3 regions of the Erwinia sp. 1181_3 genome follow, and region 2 is predicted to be linked to each of the others. Evidence: predicted binding sites of a transcription regulator. Region 2 holds the regulator's gene; each other region holds the start of a gene.
The links. Region 2 encodes PurR, which represses purine synthesis genes. Its sites were predicted from a motif close to CANGCAAACGTTTGCNTG; they were not measured.
Positions count from the first base shown of each region.

Region 1: the regulator PurR is predicted to act here: its motif matches at 2,689-2,706, upstream of FY046_RS21090 (NCS2 family permease).
Region 3: the regulator PurR is predicted to act here: its motif matches at 5,113-5,130, upstream of cvpA (colicin V production protein).

Region 1 covers NZ_VTDE01000013.1:45,729-52,669, forward strand. Annotated here, with positions in the region: gene FY046_RS21075 (MFS transporter) at 1-1,097, shown strand, start outside; gene FY046_RS21080 (hypothetical protein) at 1,560-1,871, shown strand; gene yieH (6-phosphogluconate phosphatase) at 1,927-2,589, opposite strand; gene FY046_RS21090 (NCS2 family permease) at 2,790-4,103, shown strand; gene FY046_RS21095 (4'-phosphopantetheinyl transferase family protein) at 4,143-4,886, opposite strand; gene mnmE (tRNA uridine-5-carboxymethylaminomethyl(34) synthesis GTPase MnmE) at 5,043-6,407, opposite strand; gene yidC (membrane protein insertase YidC) at 6,562-6,941, opposite strand, start outside.
Region 2 covers NZ_VTDE01000004.1:388,639-395,579, forward strand. Annotated here, with positions in the region: gene FY046_RS13770 (C40 family peptidase) at 345-1,217, shown strand; gene cydH (cytochrome bd-I oxidase subunit CydH) at 1,260-1,349, opposite strand; gene purR (HTH-type transcriptional repressor PurR) at 1,644-2,669, shown strand; gene punR (DNA-binding transcriptional activator PunR) at 2,666-3,598, opposite strand; gene punC (purine nucleoside transporter PunC) at 3,712-4,923, shown strand; gene cfa (cyclopropane fatty acyl phospholipid synthase) at 5,236-6,384, shown strand; gene FY046_RS13800 (riboflavin synthase subunit alpha) at 6,435-6,941, opposite strand, start outside.
Region 3 covers NZ_VTDE01000001.1:849,977-856,917, forward strand. Annotated here, with positions in the region: gene FY046_RS03770 (ABC transporter permease) at 1-383, opposite strand, end outside; gene FY046_RS03775 (histidine ABC transporter permease HisQ) at 380-1,066, opposite strand; gene argT (lysine/arginine/ornithine ABC transporter substrate-binding protein ArgT) at 1,168-1,950, opposite strand; gene FY046_RS03785 (UbiX family flavin prenyltransferase) at 2,225-2,794, opposite strand; gene purF (amidophosphoribosyltransferase) at 2,974-4,491, opposite strand; gene cvpA (colicin V production protein) at 4,528-5,013, opposite strand; gene dedD (cell division protein DedD) at 5,347-6,096, opposite strand; gene folC (bifunctional tetrahydrofolate synthase/dihydrofolate synthase) at 6,086-6,941, opposite strand, start outside.

The DNA of each region.
Region 1 (6,941 bases), on a different contig from region 2:
CCCCCTCGCAGGCTGGTTCACTGGTCACCTGGACACTGATTGGTGCCGTGCTGGGAGGCATTGTTTTCGGCCATATCAGCGATCGTCTCGGGCGTATTCGTGTACTGACCTTTACCATCCTGATGTTTTCAGTCTTTACCGGGCTGTGCGCAGTGGCGCAGGGATATTGGGATTTACTGGCGTATCGCACCCTTGCGGGTATGGGCCTGGGCGGTGAGTTCGGTATTGGTATGGCGTTGATCGCCGAAGCCTGGCCTGCCAACAAGCGTAACCGTGCTTCAGCGTGGGTGGGCATGGGGTGGCAACTCGGCGTACTGCTGGCGGCATTTATCACGCCGTTGCTGCTGAATGTGATCGGCTGGCGCGGCATGTTCCTCGTTGGCCTGCTGCCCGCCCTGGCCTCGTTTGCCATTCGTCGTGGCATGGGGGAGCCGGAAGCGTTCACCCAGCATGTGGATGTGAATCAGGGGTTGTCGTTCACGGCGCGCATTAAGCTGTTGTTCGTGGATGCGGCTACCACCAAAGCCAGCATCGGCATCTTTATCCTCTGTTCTGTACAGAACTTTGGTTATTACGGTCTGATGATCTGGATGCCGAGTTATCTCTCATCTAACTTTGGTTTTTCGCTGACGAAATCCGGGTTGTGGACGGCGGTCACGGTCGTCGGGATGACCTTCGGTATCTGGTTATTTGGTCTGCTGGCCGATCGCTTCTCCCGCTGGAAAATTTTCCTGCTGTATCAGTTTGGCGCAGTGGTGATGGTGGTGGTTTACGCTCAGTTGCGCGATCCGACGACCATGCTGTTTACCGGGGCACTGATGGGGATGTTTGTGAATGGCATGATTGGCGGTTACGGCGCGCTGATTTCTGACACTTATCCGGTGAAAGTACGTGCTACGGCGCAGAATGTCTTGTTTAACCTGGGGCGTGGTGTGGGTGGATTTGGTCCGCTGGTGATTGGGCTGCTGGTCAGCCAGTGGTCATTTACTGCTGCTATCACCATGCTGGCACTGATCTATCTGCTGGATATTGTCGCCACGTTATTCCTGCTGCCGAAAAAGCAGGGTAACGATGATGCACTGGGCGCGATTGGCTAACTGAGCGGCATCCTGCGCTGGTCCCTTCAGCGCAGGATAATATGAACCTGATTTCTCCCCCCGTTTTCTTCTATTCTTCCTTTTCCCTTTATTATTTTTATAGAAATTTTCTTAAAGTGCTTATTTATTTAAATTTACACTTTAATAGGTGTGTGAATATATCGGCTTGGTAACCTGTTTGGCATATAGTGGTATTATTTTTCTTTGTGATTTTATATTGTTTACAGCGCTTAAGAAAAACGATAGTCTCGAAATTAGTCAATGGTTTTTGTTTTTTTTCTCAGTGTTGAGGCGATATATCCCTTCTTTATTTTCCATTTCGATTTTGATGTGTTCCGCGCTGAAAATATCAACTGGTCACTTAGGGGGAACGGTGCTGGCAGCGATAATAACAATGCAGGTACACGATCCCTCCTCACCGTGAGTATAATTAATATAGCGAAAAGGAGTAATGTATAGCGGGTGATTAACGCTATCATTAATATATTAGATATGAGAAGAAATAAAACAGCCGTTCAGCTAAAGAAACAAGAGGCATTCCGTGCGCTGGCTTTAATCTGCCAGGAACTCGCCTCCAGCCCCAAAGAGGGTACGCATTTATCCGATCCCACGCTATGGCCTAAAACCAGAGAGTTAGCGGATAATTGCGGTGAGAGTATCTATATGATGCGAAATATTCTTTTACAGCTGGTCGATGAAGGCAAAGTTATTAAACATGCTTCACTGCTGTCAAATTCATTACGCTGGTATATCAATGAGGGGGACGGTATTTGATTTTTTCTATACCGCTTGCTGGCAACAGGCCGGGTTGTTTCCGGCCTGCCCCCATTTAGCGCGTTAACTGCCAGCCACGCGCCTGCCATAAATCTGGCAGCTGTGCCATATCATCAAACACCGTCACCAGTGGATGGTTGATTACCGGATTATGCGCATCGACGCAGTAATAGAATACCGGGATCCCGGCGGCGATGCCCGCTTTTGCCCCCGCCTCAGAATCATCGATCAGAATGCAGCGCTCAATCGCAACGCCCATCTGTTTGGCAGCGTAGTACATCAATTCCGGGTCGGGTTTCCAGTGCTCAATGTCATAGCCGCTGTATAAGCGGTCCCCAAAGAAGGAGAGCATGCCGGTCAGGCCGAGCGAATGCTGCATTTTGGGGACGGTCCCGTTAGAGACGACACAGGCCGGAACACTCACTTTTTCCAGCAACGCCTTTGCACCGTGAATCGGTTTAAGCTCCAGGTCAAACAGGCGAGCCACTTCCTGACGATAAGCCTGTTCCAGGACTTCAACCGGGGTCGTCAGCGGGTGCTGCTGGCAGACATCCGCGATGATGTCGTACAGTTTCACTCCTTTGTACTTTTCGAACATCTCCTGCAGCGACAGCGTGACACCAAACTGCGCGAAAGTGTTGACGTACGCCTGAGTACAGAGCATTTCGCTGTCGACCAGCGTTCCATCACAATCGAAAAAAATGCATTCCACGGTCATCCTGATTCCTTCTGTCCAGTGGGTGGATACCCGATAGTAGCGCGAAGCGGGGTGAATTATGTCAATTACTGTTAACGGTTGTGATAAGACGGGTAAAACAGCGCAATCGGTTGCGAAAAAACCGGGTGATCGGCATCCCAAAATCAGAATTTTGGGGTAGGATAACGGCCGACAACTTTTCTCCGTTCTGGAAACACATAATGACGAATCCCGGTCTGTTACAACGGATTTTTAAATTGCAGGAGCATGGCACCACCGTTCGTACCGAGGTGATTGCTGGTTTCACCACCTTTTTGACGATGGTGTATATCGTTTTTGTTAACCCTCAGATCCTCGGCGTGGCCGGCATGGACACGCAGGCGGTCTTCGTTACCACCTGTCTGATAGCTGCCGGAGGCAGTATTCTGATGGGGCTGGTCGCGAACCTGCCTGTGGCACTGGCCCCCGCGATGGGGCTGAACGCCTTCTTCGCCTTCGTGGTCGTGGGTGCGATGGGGATATCCTGGCAGATCGGAATGGGCGCTATTTTCTGGGGGGCTGTTGGCCTGCTGTTGCTGACGATCTTCCGTGTGCGTTACTGGATGATTGCCAATATTCCACTGAGTCTGCGCGTCGGGATCACTGCCGGTATTGGTCTGTTTATTGCGATGATGGGGCTGAAAAATGCCGGTATTATCGTGGCCAACGAAGCAACACTGGTAACAGTCGGTAACCTGACCTCGCACAGCGTACTGCTGGGTGCGTTGGGCTTCTTTATTATCGCCATCCTTGCATCGCGCAATATCCATGCGGCGGTGCTGGTGTCGATCGTGGTGACCACGCTGATTGGTCTGGCGATTGGTGATGTGAAATATACCGGTATCTTCTCAGCGCCTCCTGCGGTGACCTCCGTTCTGGGGCAGGTTAACCTGAAAGATTCACTGAACGTTGGCATGGCCGGGATCATCTTCTCCTTTATGCTGGTCAACCTGTTTGACTCTTCCGGGACGTTGATTGGTGTGACGGATAAAGCCGGTCTGACTGATGAGACGGGTAAGTTCCCGCGTATGAAGCAGGCGCTGTATGTGGACAGCATCAGTTCCGTTGCCGGCTCATTTATCGGTACCTCTTCGGTGACTGCGTATATCGAAAGCTCATCCGGCGTGTCCGTGGGCGGTCGTACCGGCCTGATGGCCGTTGTGACGGGCGTGCTGTTCCTGCTGGTGATGTTCCTGTCACCGCTGGCGGGTATGGTCCCCGCTTATGCCGCAGCCGGTGCGCTGATCTACGTGGGCGTGCTGATGACCTCAAGCCTGGCGCGCGTGAAGTGGGATGACCTGACCGAAGCGGTTCCGGCGTTTGTGACAGCGGCGATGATGCCATTCAGTTTCTCGATCACTGAAGGTATCGCACTGGGCTTTATCTCTTACTGCGTGATGAAGCTGGGCACGGGGCGCTGGCGTGAAATCAGCCCGTGCGTCGTGGTCGTGGCGTTACTGTTCGTTCTGAAAATCGCGTTTATCGACGCGCATTAATCAGACTAACGGGTGGTGGTAACGCCACCCGTTTGACTCTCAGGAGTGATAGAGCGGTTTTTCCGCCGGCAGACTGGTCAGACGCAGCGTGCGTGGCCCAAGATTGTGTGCATAAACGTTAAAATCCCGCAGTGATTCCCAGCCATCTTCCCCGTTATATTCCCACAAATGCAGTCGGTCAGTGCCTGGCGATAACGCACAGGACCACACCAGCAATGGCTCAACATCACACAGCGCCTGAATATCTGGCCAGGTGACGCAGCGCAGTCGTCCTGATGCCGGGTGCAAGCGTAGTGAATCACTTCCTTCATCCGCTTCGCCAGTGAGTTTTAGAATGCTTTGGCGTAGCGTCCACAGCTGCGTAGACGCCTCAATGGCATCATTCTGTGCATTGATCCACGCTTTCTCTCCCGACGACAGACATTCAAAATGATGCTCCGTCGTCTGACGGCTATGTGCGCGGACAATTTCCATATCGAGTCCGGCGCGGCCCCGTTCCTCAGCTAACATCACACCGACCATGTTACCGGCGTAGGCCAGGCTAAAGTCAGGGAGATCCGGGTCTGCAAAGCAGGGGCGTCCACTGGTGGTGGTGATCAATTCGGGCAAAAGGGGGATGCCATACACGCGCAGCATCAGTTCAGCGAGCAGGCTTCGGGCGGCCAGATAACGGGCCCGGCGTTTCTCGGAAAATCTGCTGGCCTGCTCTACCATCTGCTGCGGGAGTCGGTGAACCTGGGGTCTGGTTTGGGCGAGTGCCCAACGTGCAAAATGACTTGCCATCTGTCGCTCCGTGAAAATGGTCGGGTAATCATCTCTGCCATTGTAAGAATTTTCTTATCAAATTTCACCTGGGATTCCATTCCCAGGGGTATTTTCGGACTATTGTCACTGTTTATAGCCAGATTGCTGGTGGAATAGAGCGATCACACCGGGTGTTTACTTCCCGATGCAAAAACTGGAGAAAATACGCCCCAGCAGATCATCCGAGCTAAATTCTCCGGTAATTTCACTCAGCGCTTGCTGGGCAAGGCGAAGCTCTTCTGCCAGTAATTCACCGGCCCAGGCACCCAGCAGTTGGTCTTTGCCCTGCTGTAAGTGAGTGGCTGCTAACTCGAGTGCGAGCAGGTGGCGTCGGCGTGCCAGGAAGCCACCTTCCATATTGCCAGAGAAACCCATGCTGTGCTTCAGGTGGTCGCGCAGGACATCAATGCCATCGCCAGTGCGTGCCGACAGACGAATAAGTGAGTGACCATTTACTTCTTCGATGCCCAGCACTTCACCTGTCATATCAGCTTTATTGCGCACCACGGTAATCGGTAACGTTTGTGGCAGCCGGGCGATAAAGTCCGGCCATATTTCGGCCGGGCCGGTCGCACCCGTTGTGGTGCCATCGACCATAAACAGCACACGATCGGCCTGTTCGATCTCATTCCATGCGCGTTCGATGCCAATGCGCTCAACTTCATCGCTGGCTTCGCGTAATCCTGCGGTATCAATGATATGCAGCGGCATGCCATCAATATGGATATGCTCGCGCAGCACATCGCGGGTGGTGCCCGCGATATCGGTCACAATCGCTGCTTCGCGTCCGGCCAGTGCATTCAGCAGGCTGGATTTACCGGCGTTTGGACGCCCGGCGATAACCACTTTCATCCCTTCACGCAGCAGGCTGCCCTGGCGTGCTTCGGCACGTACGTCGTCAAGGTCGGCAATCACCTGATGCAGCTGCGCTTCAATTTTACCGTCGGAGAGGAAGTCGATCTCCTCATCCGGGAAGTCGATGGCTGCTTCTACATAGATTCGCAGGTGAGTAAGTGCTTCCACAAGATGGTTTACACGGGCAGAAAATACGCCCTGTAATGAATTAACGGCGGAACGTGCTGCTTGCTCGGAGCTGGCATCAATCAGGTCGGCAATCGCTTCAGCCTGTGCCAGATCCAGTTTGTCATTGAGGAAGGCGCGTTCTGAGAACTCTCCCGGATTGGCAATTCGCAGCCCGGGCAGTGCCACAATACGCTTCAGCAACAGATCAAGGATCACCGGACCGCCGTGGCCCTGAAGTTCCAGTACATCTTCACCGGTAAATGAGTTCGGGCCGGGGAACCACAGCGCGATGCCCTGATCGAGAGTGCTACCGTCGGCGTCACGGAACGGCAGATAGTCGGCGTAACGCGGTTTAGGCAGTTTACCCAGCAGTAACTGCGCAACGTCTGCGGCCTTGCTGCCAGAAATACGCAGAATGCCGACGCCGCCGCGTCCTGGCGCGGTCGCCTGCGCGACGATAGTATCGCTATGGCTCATGTTGAATTCTCTTTTGGAAATAAAAAGGCGGTCATAATGACCGCCTTAGTGTAAGCATTGTGCGTGTTGTTCGCACGGGGCGACCGGAAAAAATGGTTGCCCCCTACGTGCAGGGACTGACCTTCTTTTTCGGTCAGCCCGCAGCATTAACAGATTACGCTTTTTTCTTGTCGCGGCTGTGCAGGCCACGTTTTTCCAGGCCGCGATAAATCAGCTGCTGCTGGAGAATGGTCACCAGGTTACTGACGATGTAGTACAGCACCAGACCTGACGGGAACCACAAGAAGAACACGGTGAAGATCACGGGCATAAAGGTCATGATCTTCTGCTGCATCGGATCGGTCACGGTGGTTGGCGACATCTTCTGAATGAAGAACATCGTGATACCCATCAGGATCGGCAGAATATAGTACGGGTCCTGTGCTGCCAGGTCATGGATCCACAGGGCGAACGGCGCATGACGCAGTTCTACCGAGCCCATCAGCATGTAGTAAAGGGCCAGGAAGATAGGCATCTGGATAACCAGAGGCAGAC
Region 2 (6,941 bases):
GCAGCCTGCTTATTGTAGCGATTCTGCCCTGGCGATGAAAATGACATTTTCACATGCGAGAGAGGTAAAAATGTGACCAATAGACAAAACAGGGAAACAAAATAACATTTTCTTATCATCACTGCTGCACCTGTTATGACTAACACTGGTTTTATTGCTGGGTTAACCACCTGATTGTGCTCAATATTACATCATTTTCTTGATCTGTATTATTGAAACAAAAAAGACCTTACCCTTTGTTAAGAAGTTAGATTAGAATTGGCCTAACCTTCTGCATACCGCAGAAATCTCTTTTTTTACCGCGTTGCTGCTTTTTTGTAGCGCACAAACTGTTAATGGGAACGATGCGTTTACTCATCACGCTCTTCATACTGGCTTTCACTCAGTTGTTCTTCAACATGGCGCACGCATCGCCACATGCCCCTATTAATGCAAAACAGCAAAAAGCCGAAAGCAATACTGCACGTGTAGATGACCGCCGTAAGCGCCGCCCGGTAAAAGCCACTTCGACCAAAAAAGTCAAAGAACCTGTCAGTAAGAAAGCCAAAGAAACCGCTAAAAAAGAACCCTCTAAATCAGCACGGCTTCTGCTGGCAAAAAAACTGAAAGAGAAAGAAAAGAAAAAAACCAGCGTGGCCCCGGTGCGTAATGCGAAGGTGGAGAAGAAAACACTGAGTAAAAAACTCGCGGCCAGCAAAAAAGCAGATAAAAAACATTATGGTCGTCAACGCGCAGGCAGCAAAGCCACTGACGATGATAACGATGCTCTGAACGCCCCGCTCAAACTCAGCAAAGCGCATCGCGCTCGCTACCAGAAAGCACGTGAGACGGCGATGAACAAGCTGATGGGCCAGCTCGGTAAACCTTATCAATGGGGCGGCACCTCTCCGAAAACCGGTTTCGACTGCAGTGGTCTGGTGTGGTATGCCTATAAAGACCTGGTGAAGTTCAAGATCCCACGCACGGCTAATGAAATGTACCATCTGCGTGATGCGGCTTCGATTAAGCGCGATCAGTTAGAGAAAGGTGATCTGGTCTTCTTCCGTATTAACGGACGTGGCACAGCAGATCATGTTGGCGTCTATCTGGGTGGAGGGAAATTTATTCAGTCTCCACGGACAGGTAAAGATATTCAGGTCAGTGCGTTGAGCGAAGATTACTGGCAGGAACATTACATCGGTGCGCGCCGTATGATGACGCCTAAAACGATTCGATAATGCGTGTGGGTTCGGGAAGAGTTTCCTCCTCCCGTGCAAGAATTAATGCATTACCGCCGTAAAACTAAACGCAATAATCATCAGCAGTGAACCCACAACGGTCAGCGCCGTCATTTTCATATCAGTGTTCATTCTCTCTCCTCAATAACCTTGTTATTAGTAAGCCAACAGATTTTCCCACAGTTACCCGTAAAAATCTCGTTTTCTGTGCGCAGCCTTGTTAGAATTCTTTATTCCGTTGCGCAACACCGTTGGCAACGTGTAAAAGTCAGCACTGCATGTCACTCTACGGACGATTTTACCCCTTCCCGACCCTTTGAGACAGCACCCAAAATAATTCTGGTCGGGCAGGAATGGCTGTACCCAGGCAAACGTTTAACCAATTAGTTATCAAAATGTTACGATAACACCAGGAGTACGATTTTCATGGCAACAATTAAGGATGTGGCAAAGCGCGCCGGTGTTTCAACCACCACTGTGTCTCACGTGATTAACAAAACGCGCTTTGTAGCCGAAGAGACGCGCGAAGCGGTATGGGTTGCAATCAAAGAATTGCATTATTCCCCCAGCGCCGTAGCCCGCAGTCTGAAGGTCAACCACACCAAAACCATTGGCCTTCTGGCAACATCCAGTGAAGCGCCCTATTTTGCAGAGATCATTGAAGCAATAGAAAACCGCTGCTTTGCCAAAGGCTATACGCTGATTTTGGGCAATGCGCACAACAACCTGCAAAAGCAACAGGCCTATCTGTCAATGATGGCGCAAAAACGCGTCGATGGGCTGCTGGTGATGTGTTCAGAATATCCTGACACGTTGATTTCTATGCTGGAAGATAACCGTAATATTCCGATGGTCGTCATGGATTGGGGCGAATCACGCGGTGATTTCACTGATACCGTGCTTGATAATGCTTTTGAGGGTGGTTACCTGGCGGGGCGCTACCTGATCGAACGCGGGCACCGCGATATCGGCGCGATCCCAGGCCAGCTTGAGCGTAATACAGGCGGTGGCCGCCATGCCGGATTCCTGAAGGCACTGGCAGAAGCGGGCATCACTTTGCGCGATGAATGGCTGGTGCAGGGCGATTTTGAACCTGATTCTGGCTATCGCGCCATGCAGCAAATTTTGTCGCAGAAGCAGCGCCCAACGGCCATTTTCTGTGGCGGTGATATTATGGCCATGGGCGCGATTTGCGCAGCAGATGAAATGGGGCTACGCGTACCGCAGGATATTTCAGTGATCGGTTATGATAACGTGCGCAACGCCCGCTACTTTACGCCCGCACTGACCACCGTCCACCAGCCAAAAGAGCGTCTGGGCGAAACCGCTTTTGATATGTTGCTGGACCGTATTACCAGCAAGCGCGAAGATCCGCAAACCATTGAAGTTCACCCTTCACTGATCGAGCGTCGTTCCGTTGCCGATGGTCCTTTCCGCGACTACCGCCGTTAATCACTCACCTGCCACTGGCCAGGATGTTCGCTTAACCACTCTGCATTCAGGGTTTCTGTGCTCCCCAGATAGTCCAGTAACCAACTTAGCGCCGGTGAGGCGCTTTGTTCCGACCAGCTGAGATAACAGGGACTGTCGGGAAACGGGGACGTCAGCGTCACTTCTCCTAACACGCCTTGTTGCAGCCAGGGCTGGGCAAAATGACCGGGTACCATCCCAACACACAGCCCGGCTCGCAGGCAGTCAAACGCACTTTCCCAGTCAGGCACCACCAGCCGTCGTTGATTATCTAATGTCCACGTGGTGCGTTTCGGCAAGGCACGTGAGGTATCTTCCAGCACCAGCGATGGCCACTCACGGATTAACGTCTCGCTTAACGGTCCCTCATGGCTCAGCAGAGGATGTGACGTTTTCACCACGCAGCGCCAGTTAAGACTTCCCATATCACGAAAAGCAAAACGTCCTCGTACCGGGATCGCCTGAGTCGCACCGATCGCAACATCGACGCGACCGTCAGCCAGCGCATCCCACACACCGTTGAACACTTCCGGCATGATATGCAGTTCCATATCCGGAAAATGCCGGTAGAAATCCACGACCAGCTGCCGGGTGCGTGCCGGGCGCACAATTCTGTCGACCGCAATATTGATTTGTCCCCGCCAGCCGTTAGCCACCTGTTGACAGCGTGTGCGGGTGGCGAGCATTTTTTTGATAACAGCACGACCTTCTTCAATGAAAACCCGTCCGGCGTCCGTCAACTCCACATCACGATGACGACGCTCAAACAGACTCACGGCCAGCCAGGCTTCCAGCTGGCGCACGGTATAACTTACTGCGGAGGGGACGCGATGCAATTCCGCCGCAGCAGCGGTAAAGCTGCCCGTCCTCGCCACCGCATCAACCACTTCAAGAGAATGTTCAGACCACATGATTCGCCTTCAATATTTTTCATCGCAACCCACGAATATTAGCGTTTCACAGACGGGTCAGCACGCGATTACACTGCACGCGTAAAAAAATTGTCTAATAAGAGTTAAAAACCATGCGTTCCAAAGGATTTATGATTTACCTTGCGCTGCTCAGTATGCTGGGCTTTCTTGCTACCGATATGTACCTACCCGCGTTTGGCGTGATGCAACAGGACTTACAGACGGAAGCCGGCGCCATTAGCGCCAGTTTAAGTATCTTCCTCGCCGGGTTTGCCTGCGCACAGCTAGTCTGGGGCCCGTTGTCAGACCGCATCGGCCGCAAACCGGTGTTGATGATGGGCTTGAGTCTGTTCGCCGTTGGTTGTGCAGCCATGCTGTGGGTGGAGTCGGCTTTCTGGTTGCTGATCGTTCGCTTTGTTCAGGCCGTGGGTGTGTGCGCTGCGGCGGTGAGCTGGCAGGCTCTGGTGGTTGATCGCTACAGTGGTCCGCGGGCCAACCGTGTCTTTGCCACCATTATGCCCCTGGTCGCCCTCTCGCCTGCGCTGGCTCCCCTGTTGGGTGCCTGGTTACTGCAACACTTTTCCTGGCGTTCTATTTTCGTTGTCCTGTTACTGCTCAGTCTCGCGCTACTGATCCCTACATTGCGCTTGCCGTCACGCCCGGTGGACGATCACGCTGCCGTTAAGCCCCGCACGCCTGGCTTCCTCACATTGCTGAAGTCGCCTATTTACAGTGGCAACGTGGCGATTTATGCCGCGTGCTCTGCCAGCTTCTTTGCCTGGCTCACCGGCTCCCCTTTCATTCTGGGTAACCTTGGTTTGTCCCCTGCAGATATTGGCCTCAGCTATGTTCCGCAAACTGTGGCGTTTCTTGTCGGCGGGTTTAGCTGCCGCGCCCTGTTGAACCACTTTGCCGGGCGCCAATTGTTGCCATGGCTGCTGGCCTTCTACAGCGTCAGCATTCTCGCGATCTATTTTGTTTCACTGCAGCCGCAGCCTTCCTTGTTTGCATTGCTACTGCCGTTTTGTGGAATGGCGATGGCAAACGGTGCGATTTACCCGATTGTGGTGTCCAGTGCGTTACTGCCCTTCCCCCAGGCGACCGGTAAAGCCGCCGCCTTGCAGAATATGTTGCAGCTCGGCCTCTGTTTTTTCGCCAGTCTGGCGGTGTCAACATGGATTGAATCCCCGTTACAGACCACTACGCTGGTGATGGCTGGCACGATTGTTCTGGCTGTCGTTGGCTATATCGTCCAGCGACTGGCGGAGCAAAAACAGCCCCACCTGACGGCGCCGGGCCAGGTGGAATCCTGTAAAAACACTTAGTTAGCGCCCTAACAATAATGAATTGAATATTACCTTTCGTGGGCATATACTTTTCAGCGCAATATAAAATAACAACTTAACACCATTTTTGAGTGGGCGATGGCGTTTGTCGTCGTCCACTGTTGGTTCCTGACAGGGTTGTCATGGAGTTGTTCCGAGTGACTACGTTACGACCTCTGTCAGTTTCACATCAAACCTCTTTTTTAACGTCGGATATCAGACTGCGGCATTCGCCGTGAGTGCTCTCACAGGCCTGTAGAAACAGACAATTCTTTTTCTCAGGTTTTAATCACACAGGGTGATGGAGAAGCTATGAGTTCATCGTGTATAGAAGAAGTGAGCCTTGACGACAACCCGTGGTATCGAATCGTCCAGGAAATGTTGAGTCAGGCCAATATTGAAATCAATGGTTCCCGTCCCTGGGATATCCAGATTACCAACCCCGATTTTTTTAAACGCATTCTGCAGGAAGGATCGCTGGGGTTAGGTGAAAGCTATATGGATGGCTGGTGGGAATGCGAACGCCTGGATATCTTTTTCCAGCGTGTTTTGCAGTCAAAATTAGATCAGCAACTCCCTCACCATTTCCGCGACACCTTGCGTGTTGTGGCCTCCCGACTCACGAATCTGCAAACGCGCAAACGCGCGTGGATTGTTGGCAAAGAGCATTATGATCTGGGTAACGATCTCTTCACCCACATGCTCGATCCTTATATGCAATATTCCTGCGGTTACTGGAAAGAAGCCCGTACGCTGGAAGACGCTCAGGAAGCCAAATTGCAGATGATCTGTGAAAAACTTCAGCTGGAACCGGGCATGTCTTTACTGGATATTGGCTGTGGCTGGGGAGGTCTGGCCGAATATGCCGCGCGTCACTTTAGCGTAAATGTTGTGGGTGTTACCATTTCCGCCGAACAACAAAAGCTGGCGCAACAGCGCTGCGAAGGGCTGAATGTGACGATTTTGCTTCAGGATTATCGCGACCTGTCTGAGCAGTTCGACCGTATTGTTTCTGTCGGAATGTTTGAACATGTCGGGCCGAAAAATTACGCTACCTATTTTGATGTGGTGAATCGTAATCTGAAACCGGAAGGTATTTTCCTGCTGCATACCATTGGTGCTAACAAAACCAATAATGATGTTGACCCGTGGATCGACAAATACATTTTCCCTAACGGTTGCCTGCCCTCTGTGCGTCATATTGCCGCCGCCAGCGAACCCTGGTTCGTGATGGAAGACTGGCACAATATTGGCGCTGATTATGATGTGACGTTAATGCACTGGTATCAGCGTTTTCTTAGCGCCTGGCCTCAACTGTCGGATAAATATGGCGAGCGTTTTAAAAGGATGTTCACTTACTATCTGAATGCTTGTGCGGGGGCGTTTCGGGCAAGGGATATTCAGCTCTGGCAGGTGGTATTTACCCATGGCAAACAAGGTGGACTGCGCGTTGCGCGTTAGGACATACTCTGTTTAGCAGGGGCGACGTCATGTCGCCCTTTTTTATCGCATTACGCTTCCGGGCTCTCAGCCTGTTGTTCGCTGACTGCGGCAGCCAGTAATGCCGCTTCACGCTGAGCCAGAACACGCTCAACGGTTTCCACAATCGCCTGCGTATGCGGGTCGATCTCAATATTCACACGATGCCCCAGACGTTTGCTGCCTAAGGTGGTGCGCATCAGTGTCTCGGGGATCAGATGAACACAGAATTTTGTGCGCGTCACCTCTCCTACCGTCAGGCTGATACCGTCAATGCCAACAAATCCTTTATGCAGGATATATTTCATCTGACTGGCATCCTGCGGTTTAAACCAGATTTCGCGATTGTTTTCCGAGGTGAGTATTTTGCTGATCTCTGCCGTGGTCATAATATGACCTGACATCAAATGACCGCCAATTTCATCACTGAATTTTGCTGCACGCTCAACGTTAACGGTATCACCGACTTTCAGATCGCCCAGATTGGTAATACGCAGCGTTTCTTTTACCAGATCAAAGCTAACGCGGTCGCCATCGAC
Region 3 (6,941 bases), on a different contig from region 2:
ACCGAGCGAATCGCTCCGGCAAATATTTCCGTGGTGTACGCACAGGTGTTCAGCGTCAGTGCCAGTAGCGTACAGTTCAGTCCACTGCGGAAAAATGCATTCAGCAGGTCCGTGCCTTTGACAATTTCCAGCGTGTACATACCGGAGTAAAACACCAGCAGTTGCACATACAGCGGCGTACCACGAAACACGTAGGTAAACAGCCATACCGGAAAACGGATCGCCCTGATGGGAGACACGCGGGCAATCGACATCAGCACCGCCATACACCCGCCCAGCACGACAGACACCACCAGCAGCCACAGCGTGATTGCCACGCCAGAGAAGCGGTAACCATCCGTCCATAACAGGGCTTTCCAGTACTCCTGAATAATCTCAATCATAGGTCAGCCCTTTTTACACCCACCGTATAACGGCGTTCCAGCCACCACAGCACACCATTGGAGAGCGTGGTAAAAATCAGATAGATGACACCCGCGACAATCGCGAAATAGAAGGGTTCCCAGGTCGATTTCCCTGCCAGCTGCGTTGCTTTCACCACATCTTCCAGCCCCAGCAGTGAGACCAGCGCCGTGGCTTTCAGGATCACCTGCCAGTTGTTACCGATACCCGGTAGCGCAAAGCGCATCATCCCTGGGAACAGCACACGGCGGAAGGTTTGAGAACGGGTGAAACCAAAGGCGGTCGCGGCCTCAATCTGCCCTTTTGGCACGGCCATATAGGCGCCACGAAATGTTTCGGTGAAGTAGGCTCCGTAGATAAAGCCCAGGGTGATAATCCCGGCCACCATCGGATCAATATCAAACTGTGACAGACCGAAGAAGTCGGTTACCTGGTTCAGCGCAATTTGCAGACCATAGAAGATCAGCAGCATCAGGACCAGATCCGGAACCCCACGGATGAGTGTTGTGTAGCCTTCAAAAATAACCACCAGCAGGCGGCTGTTGGAGAGCTTGGCCCCGGCGCCAATCAACCCCAGCACCACGGCAAACACCACTGAGCTGAGGGCCAGCTCGAGTGTTACCATTGCGCCTTTAAAAATCACTTCAGAGTAGCCGTACAGCATAGGCAATATCCTGTTCTTATGATTCTAACTTCACGTTTACGCCATCGGCATTAAACGCGGCCCCACTGCATGACACAGTGAGGCCTGCAGACAGGGTTTACTTAACCGCCGTACACATCAAAATCGAAGTATTTTTTCGCTAACTTGTCGTAAGTACCATCTTTGCGGATTTCATCAAACGCTTTATCGATAGCGGCTTTCAGCTCAGGGTTCTCTTTGCTGAGGCCGATCCCTGTACCAACACCAAAGATTTTTTCATCTTTAACAGCCGGGCCTGCAAACGCATACTCTTTGCCCGCAGGCTGCTTGAGGAAGCCCTCGCTGGCAGCCACTTCATCCTGGAACGCGGCATCAATACGGCCCGCAGTCAGATCCTGATACACCAGATCCTGGTTAGCGTATGGCGTCACAGTCACGCCTTTTGGACGCCAGTTTTCGTTCGCGTAGGTTTCCTGAGTGGTCCCCTGCAACAGACCGATGGTTTTGCCTTTCAGCGCTTCCAGCGTTGGCTGAATTTTCGAACCTTTCGGCGCGATCAGGCGCGAGTTGGCCGCATACAGTTTTTCAGAGAAGGCGATCTCCTGCTGGCGTTTTTCAGTGATCGACAGGGAAGAGATGATGGCATCGATCTTCTTCGCTTTCAGAGAAGGGATCAGCGCATCGAAGTCGCTTTCAACAAACGTACATTTGGTTTCCATACGCTTACAAATTTCGGTCGCCAGATCGATATCAAAACCGACCAACTGCCCCTGAGCATTTTTCATTTCGAACGGTGCATACGTTGGGTCGGTACCAATACGCAGCGTTTTTGGACCCGCAGCAAATGCGCTGCCTGCAGCTGTAATTGACATTAACAGGGAGAGAGCCAGGACCTGCTTTTTCATACATTACCCCAATTTAAATATTATTTTTAATGGTTCGTGATGTGTTTGCACAGTGACTTACACAATACAATTAGCAGGTTCCGTGCCACATTTTGTGGCAAACCGCTGTTTATATTGCACGATGCTTCAGGCACTGTGATTACTCAGTTTGCAGGAAAATTTATAGCAGGTTTGTTGGCAGACCGAAGCAACAATGTTTCATTTTGGTGCGCAACTTGCACGAAAAGCGATTCAGCACCAATAGGCGCACCAAAATGGTGCGATATATTCCCCGTTATGCACCTTGCCAGCGCGTAAACAGGTCTTCATCCAGTTCGATATCAAACTGGTCAAGTACCCGATTAACGGTCTGATCGACAATATCCATCACACTCTGTGGGCGATGATAAAAAGCGGGCACCGGCGGCATAATAATGGCCCCCAGTTCTGCGGCAGCGGTCATCGTACGCAGATGGCCAAGATGCAACGGGGTTTCACGCACACACAGCACCAGTCGGCGCCGCTCTTTCAGCACCACATCAGCGGCGCGGGTCAGCAGGCCATCGCTGTAGCTGTGAACAATACCTGACAGGGTTTTCATTGAGCAGGGAAGGATCGCCATACCCTCGGTTTTATAAGAACCCGAGGAGATACTGGCAGCAATATCGCGTACATCGTGGACCACATCCGCCAGCGCCTGGACTTCACGCAGCGTATAGTCACTTTCCAGCGCCAGCGTCTGCCGCGCAGCCTGGCTCATTATCAGATGGCTCTCTACCCCGCTCACCTGCTGCAAAATTTGCAGCATGCGAATGCCATAAATCACACCGCTGGCGCCAGAGATGCCAATAATGAGTCGTTTCATACCAAATCCTTCAAAAAAAATGGGCCGGAATTGCTTCCGGCCCATCTTAGCCTATTTACCCTGAATCATTCGAGTTAGATGAAGGCGGCAAGGCTGATCATCCCCGGGAGCATAGACAACTATGTGACCGGGGTGAGCAAACGCAGCCAACGCACATATCACTCAAAGTACGACGGGTATCAGCCTTCGTTGTGCATCTCGAGATTTTCCACTTCGTTCTGACGCTGCATCGCTTTCGCATCGTCATTACGCAGAGATTGCAGATACTCCAGGTACTGCTGGTCCACGTCTTTGGTCACGTAGATACCATCAAATACCGAGCACTCAAACTGGGCAATATCCGGGTTCTCTTCACGCACCGCTTCAATCAGGTCGCTCAGGTCCTGGAAAATCAGGGCATCTGCACCGATCAGCTGGCGGATCTCTTCCACTTCACGGCCGTGAGCAATCAGCTCAGTGGCGCTTGGCATATCAATGCCATAGACGTTCGGGAAGCGAATTTCCGGTGCCGCAGACGCGAGATACACTTTCTTCGCTCCCGCTTCACGTGCCATTTCGATGATCTGCTCAGAGGTGGTACCGCGCACGATGGAGTCATCCACCAGCAGCACGTTTTTACCCCGGAACTCAGCACGGTTAGCATTCAGCTTACGGCGAACCGCGCTGCGACGCAGGTGCTGACCTGGCATGATAAAGGTACGGCCGACATAACGGTTTTTCACAAAGCCCTGACGGTAGGGCTTGTCGAGAATACGCGCCATCTCCAGTGCGATATCGCAGGAGGTTTCAGGGATTGGAATCACCACATCGATATCCAGATCTTCCCACTCGCGGGCAATCTTGGCACCGAGTTTGGTGCCCATACGCACGCGGGCGCTGTACACCGAAATCTTATCGAGGAACGAATCCGGGCGTGCAAAGTAAACGTACTCGAACAGGCACGGATTCCACTTTGGATTTTCAGCACATTGACGGGTGGACAGCTGGCCTTTCACGGTCACATACACCGCTTCGCCCGGTGCCACATCGCGCAGGAACTCAAAGCCAAGGGTATCCAGCGCCACGCTCTCTGAAGCCACCATATACTCGATACGGCCATCAGCCATAGCGCGTTTGCCGATCACCAGTGGACGAATACCGTTAGGATCGCGGAATGCCACCAGACCGTGGCCGATGATCATCGCCACGCAGGCATACGCACCGCGAACGCGCTGATGCACCGCGGCAACGGCGGAGAAGATGTTCTCTGCTTCCAGCGGGTCATGCTGGAAACGATCCACTTCCTGCGCAAAGATATTCAGCAGGATTTCAGAATCAGAGGTGGTATTCACGTGACGACGACCCGTTTCGAACAGCTCTTTACGCAGTTCGTGAGCGTTGGTCAGGTTGCCGTTATGGGCAAGAGTAATACCGTAAGGGGAGTTTACGTAGAATGGCTGGGCTTCAGAAGCACTTGAGCTTCCTGCCGTGGGGTAACGAACGTGGCCGATACCCATATTGCCTTGCATACGTTGCATGTGGCGGGCTTCAAATACATCGCTAACCAGACCGTTTGCTTTGCGCAGACGGAAGCAATTCAATGCATCAATGGTAACGATGCCTGCGGCATCCTGCCCACGGTGCTGAAGCACCGTTAACGCGTCATAAATCGACTGGTTGACCGGTGCAAAACCGGCGATCCCGACAATACCGCACATATTGACATTTCCTCATAAGCCGCAACCCCGGTTCGATTACCGGGGCAAAAAACTCGACGTGCTTTTCAGGTAATCAAAAAACCACCTGATAATACTACTGAACTGAGGGATTAGCTGGGACTGTTGCCAGTCCGGACTCTTAGAAAAACCGGTGAATGTGTCGAGGAAAAACAGCATGGCTGAAACGATCAGCACACCGCGTAATGCCCCAAAACAGACGCCAAGGACTCTGTCGGTTCCCGACAGGCCGGTTTTTTCAACCAGCGAACCAATAACGTAGTTAACAATGGCCCCGACAATCAGGGTAGCAATGAATAACACCGCTACGGCGATTCCATTTCGAACCAGTTCGTCTTCAAATCCTGTGAACCAGACGGCAAGGAAGGAGTAGTAATGACTGGCGACAAAAAATGCGCAACCCCAGGTGACGAGAGAAAGAGCTTCCCGAACAAACCCTCGGATCAGGCTAACAAGAGCCGAAAAACCAATAACCGCAATAATGACGTAATCTATCCAGACCATGAACGCTTCCAGTGACCATGCCCCTGTATCAGCCGCTCTCCCCTTGTAAGCACAGGTGCAAGGGGATACTGCCTCAGTTCGGGGCGAATTCTAACAGAAAAAGAAAACGTTTGCGTAGCGTTTTACTGACGCGATTTAAATAAACGAGAACGCTTAAAAAAACCCCTTCCGGACACCGATTTCAACGGCCCGGACCCCACCACGCAATACCTTGATTTGCCAGCATCATCACGTACGACGCCCGGAGTGACGAGGTGTCGGCTCCGGGCGCAGGGTGATCATAGCTATCGCAATAATAGTCCGTCGCTGAGAGAAACAACGGACCAGAACGGCTTATTTAACACTGTACGGTTTAACAACTCCGCCCAGCCCCGAGATCCCCTGCAATGTGCCAACGGCAGCCTGCATTTTCGCTTTCGAAGCATCCGGCCCCACGTAAATACGGGTAATTTGCCCCTGCACCGGCGTGGACGGAACGGTAAAGGCACGGTAGCCCGACAGGCGCAACTGTGCGACGATCTCATTCACTTTTGCCGCATTTTTCAACGCACCCAGCTGTACAACCCAGGCCTGCCCTGATGGCGCTGATTCCGTCACTGGTGGCTGGCTCTCAACAGGCGCCTCCACTTTCGGCTCAGGCTTCTCAACCGGTTTCGGTTTTTCAACAGGTTTAGGCTTCTCGATCGGTTTTTCGACCGGTTTAGGCTGCGGCTTCGGCTTTTCCACCACTTTCGGCGGTTGCTGCTGCGCAGGCTTCACCGGCGGCGGCGTCACTACCGTTGGCTGGTTATGAGACTGCGGCGCGGTGGAGCCGCTGTCGGCCTGCGAGGAGTTGTCGTTAGCATTGCTACCCGCACTGATCGCCGCCCCTGCCCCTTCCGGCGGTTGTGCCGGTAAGGTTTGCGTCACAGGCGGAACCAAATCGGTTTCCTGCTGGTCTTCGGGTTTCGGCACCAGAGGAATAGCCGCAAACTCTTCTTTATAGTGCTTCTTTTTACCATCGAGTAAGCCGGGCAGCACAATCACACCCAGCGCCACAATGATAATGGTTCCGACTAAACGGTTTTGAAACTTACTTGCCACTGCCGTTCTCCGTTTCCATCGTTTCCATGACCTGTGCCACGGTGTGGAACGAACCACACACCAGCACAATATCCTGTTCGGTTGCCTGTTGCAGCGCCTGTCGCCAGGCAAGCTCAACCGAGCCAAACGCCTGTGCACCCTCAAGATGCACCATCAGCTGTTCAGCGGTGGCACCGCGCGGACCGTCGAGCGGTGCACAGTACCAGTAATCCACCTGCGGCGAGAGGCATGCCAGCGTACCGGCAATGTCTTTATCATGCAGCATGCCTACCACCGCATGTACCTTGCCGTTGCGTGGCACTTCTGCCAGGCGCCCCGCCAGATAGCCTGCCGCATGGGGGTTGTGCGCAACATCAAGGATCACCCGCGGTGATTCGGCGACCGTCTGAAAACGACCGGGCAACATGGCCTGGTGCAGTGAACGACGGATTATTGCCTCATCAACGTTAAGCGGGGATGCACGCAGCGCCGCAAGTGCGGTAGCCGCATTCGGCAATGGGACTTGTGGCAACGGCAGCTGCTCCACAGTGCCGTGGGCATCGCGGAAAGACCAGCTGTCATGAGTTACGCTGTATGACCAGTCGCGGTCGCGCTGCAACAGCTGTGCGCCCTTCTCTGCGGCCACATCCGCGATGGTGTGCGGCATATCCGGCTCACCCACTACGGCAGGTTTCCCCGCGCGGAACACCCCGGCTTTCTCCCGGCCGATGCTTTCGCGATCCGGCCCGAGCCAGTCGGTATGATCCAGCGCAATACTGGTTACCACGGCGACATCGGCATCCACAATATTGGTGGCATCAAGACGCCCGCCCAGCCCGACTTCAAGGATCACCACATCCAGCTTC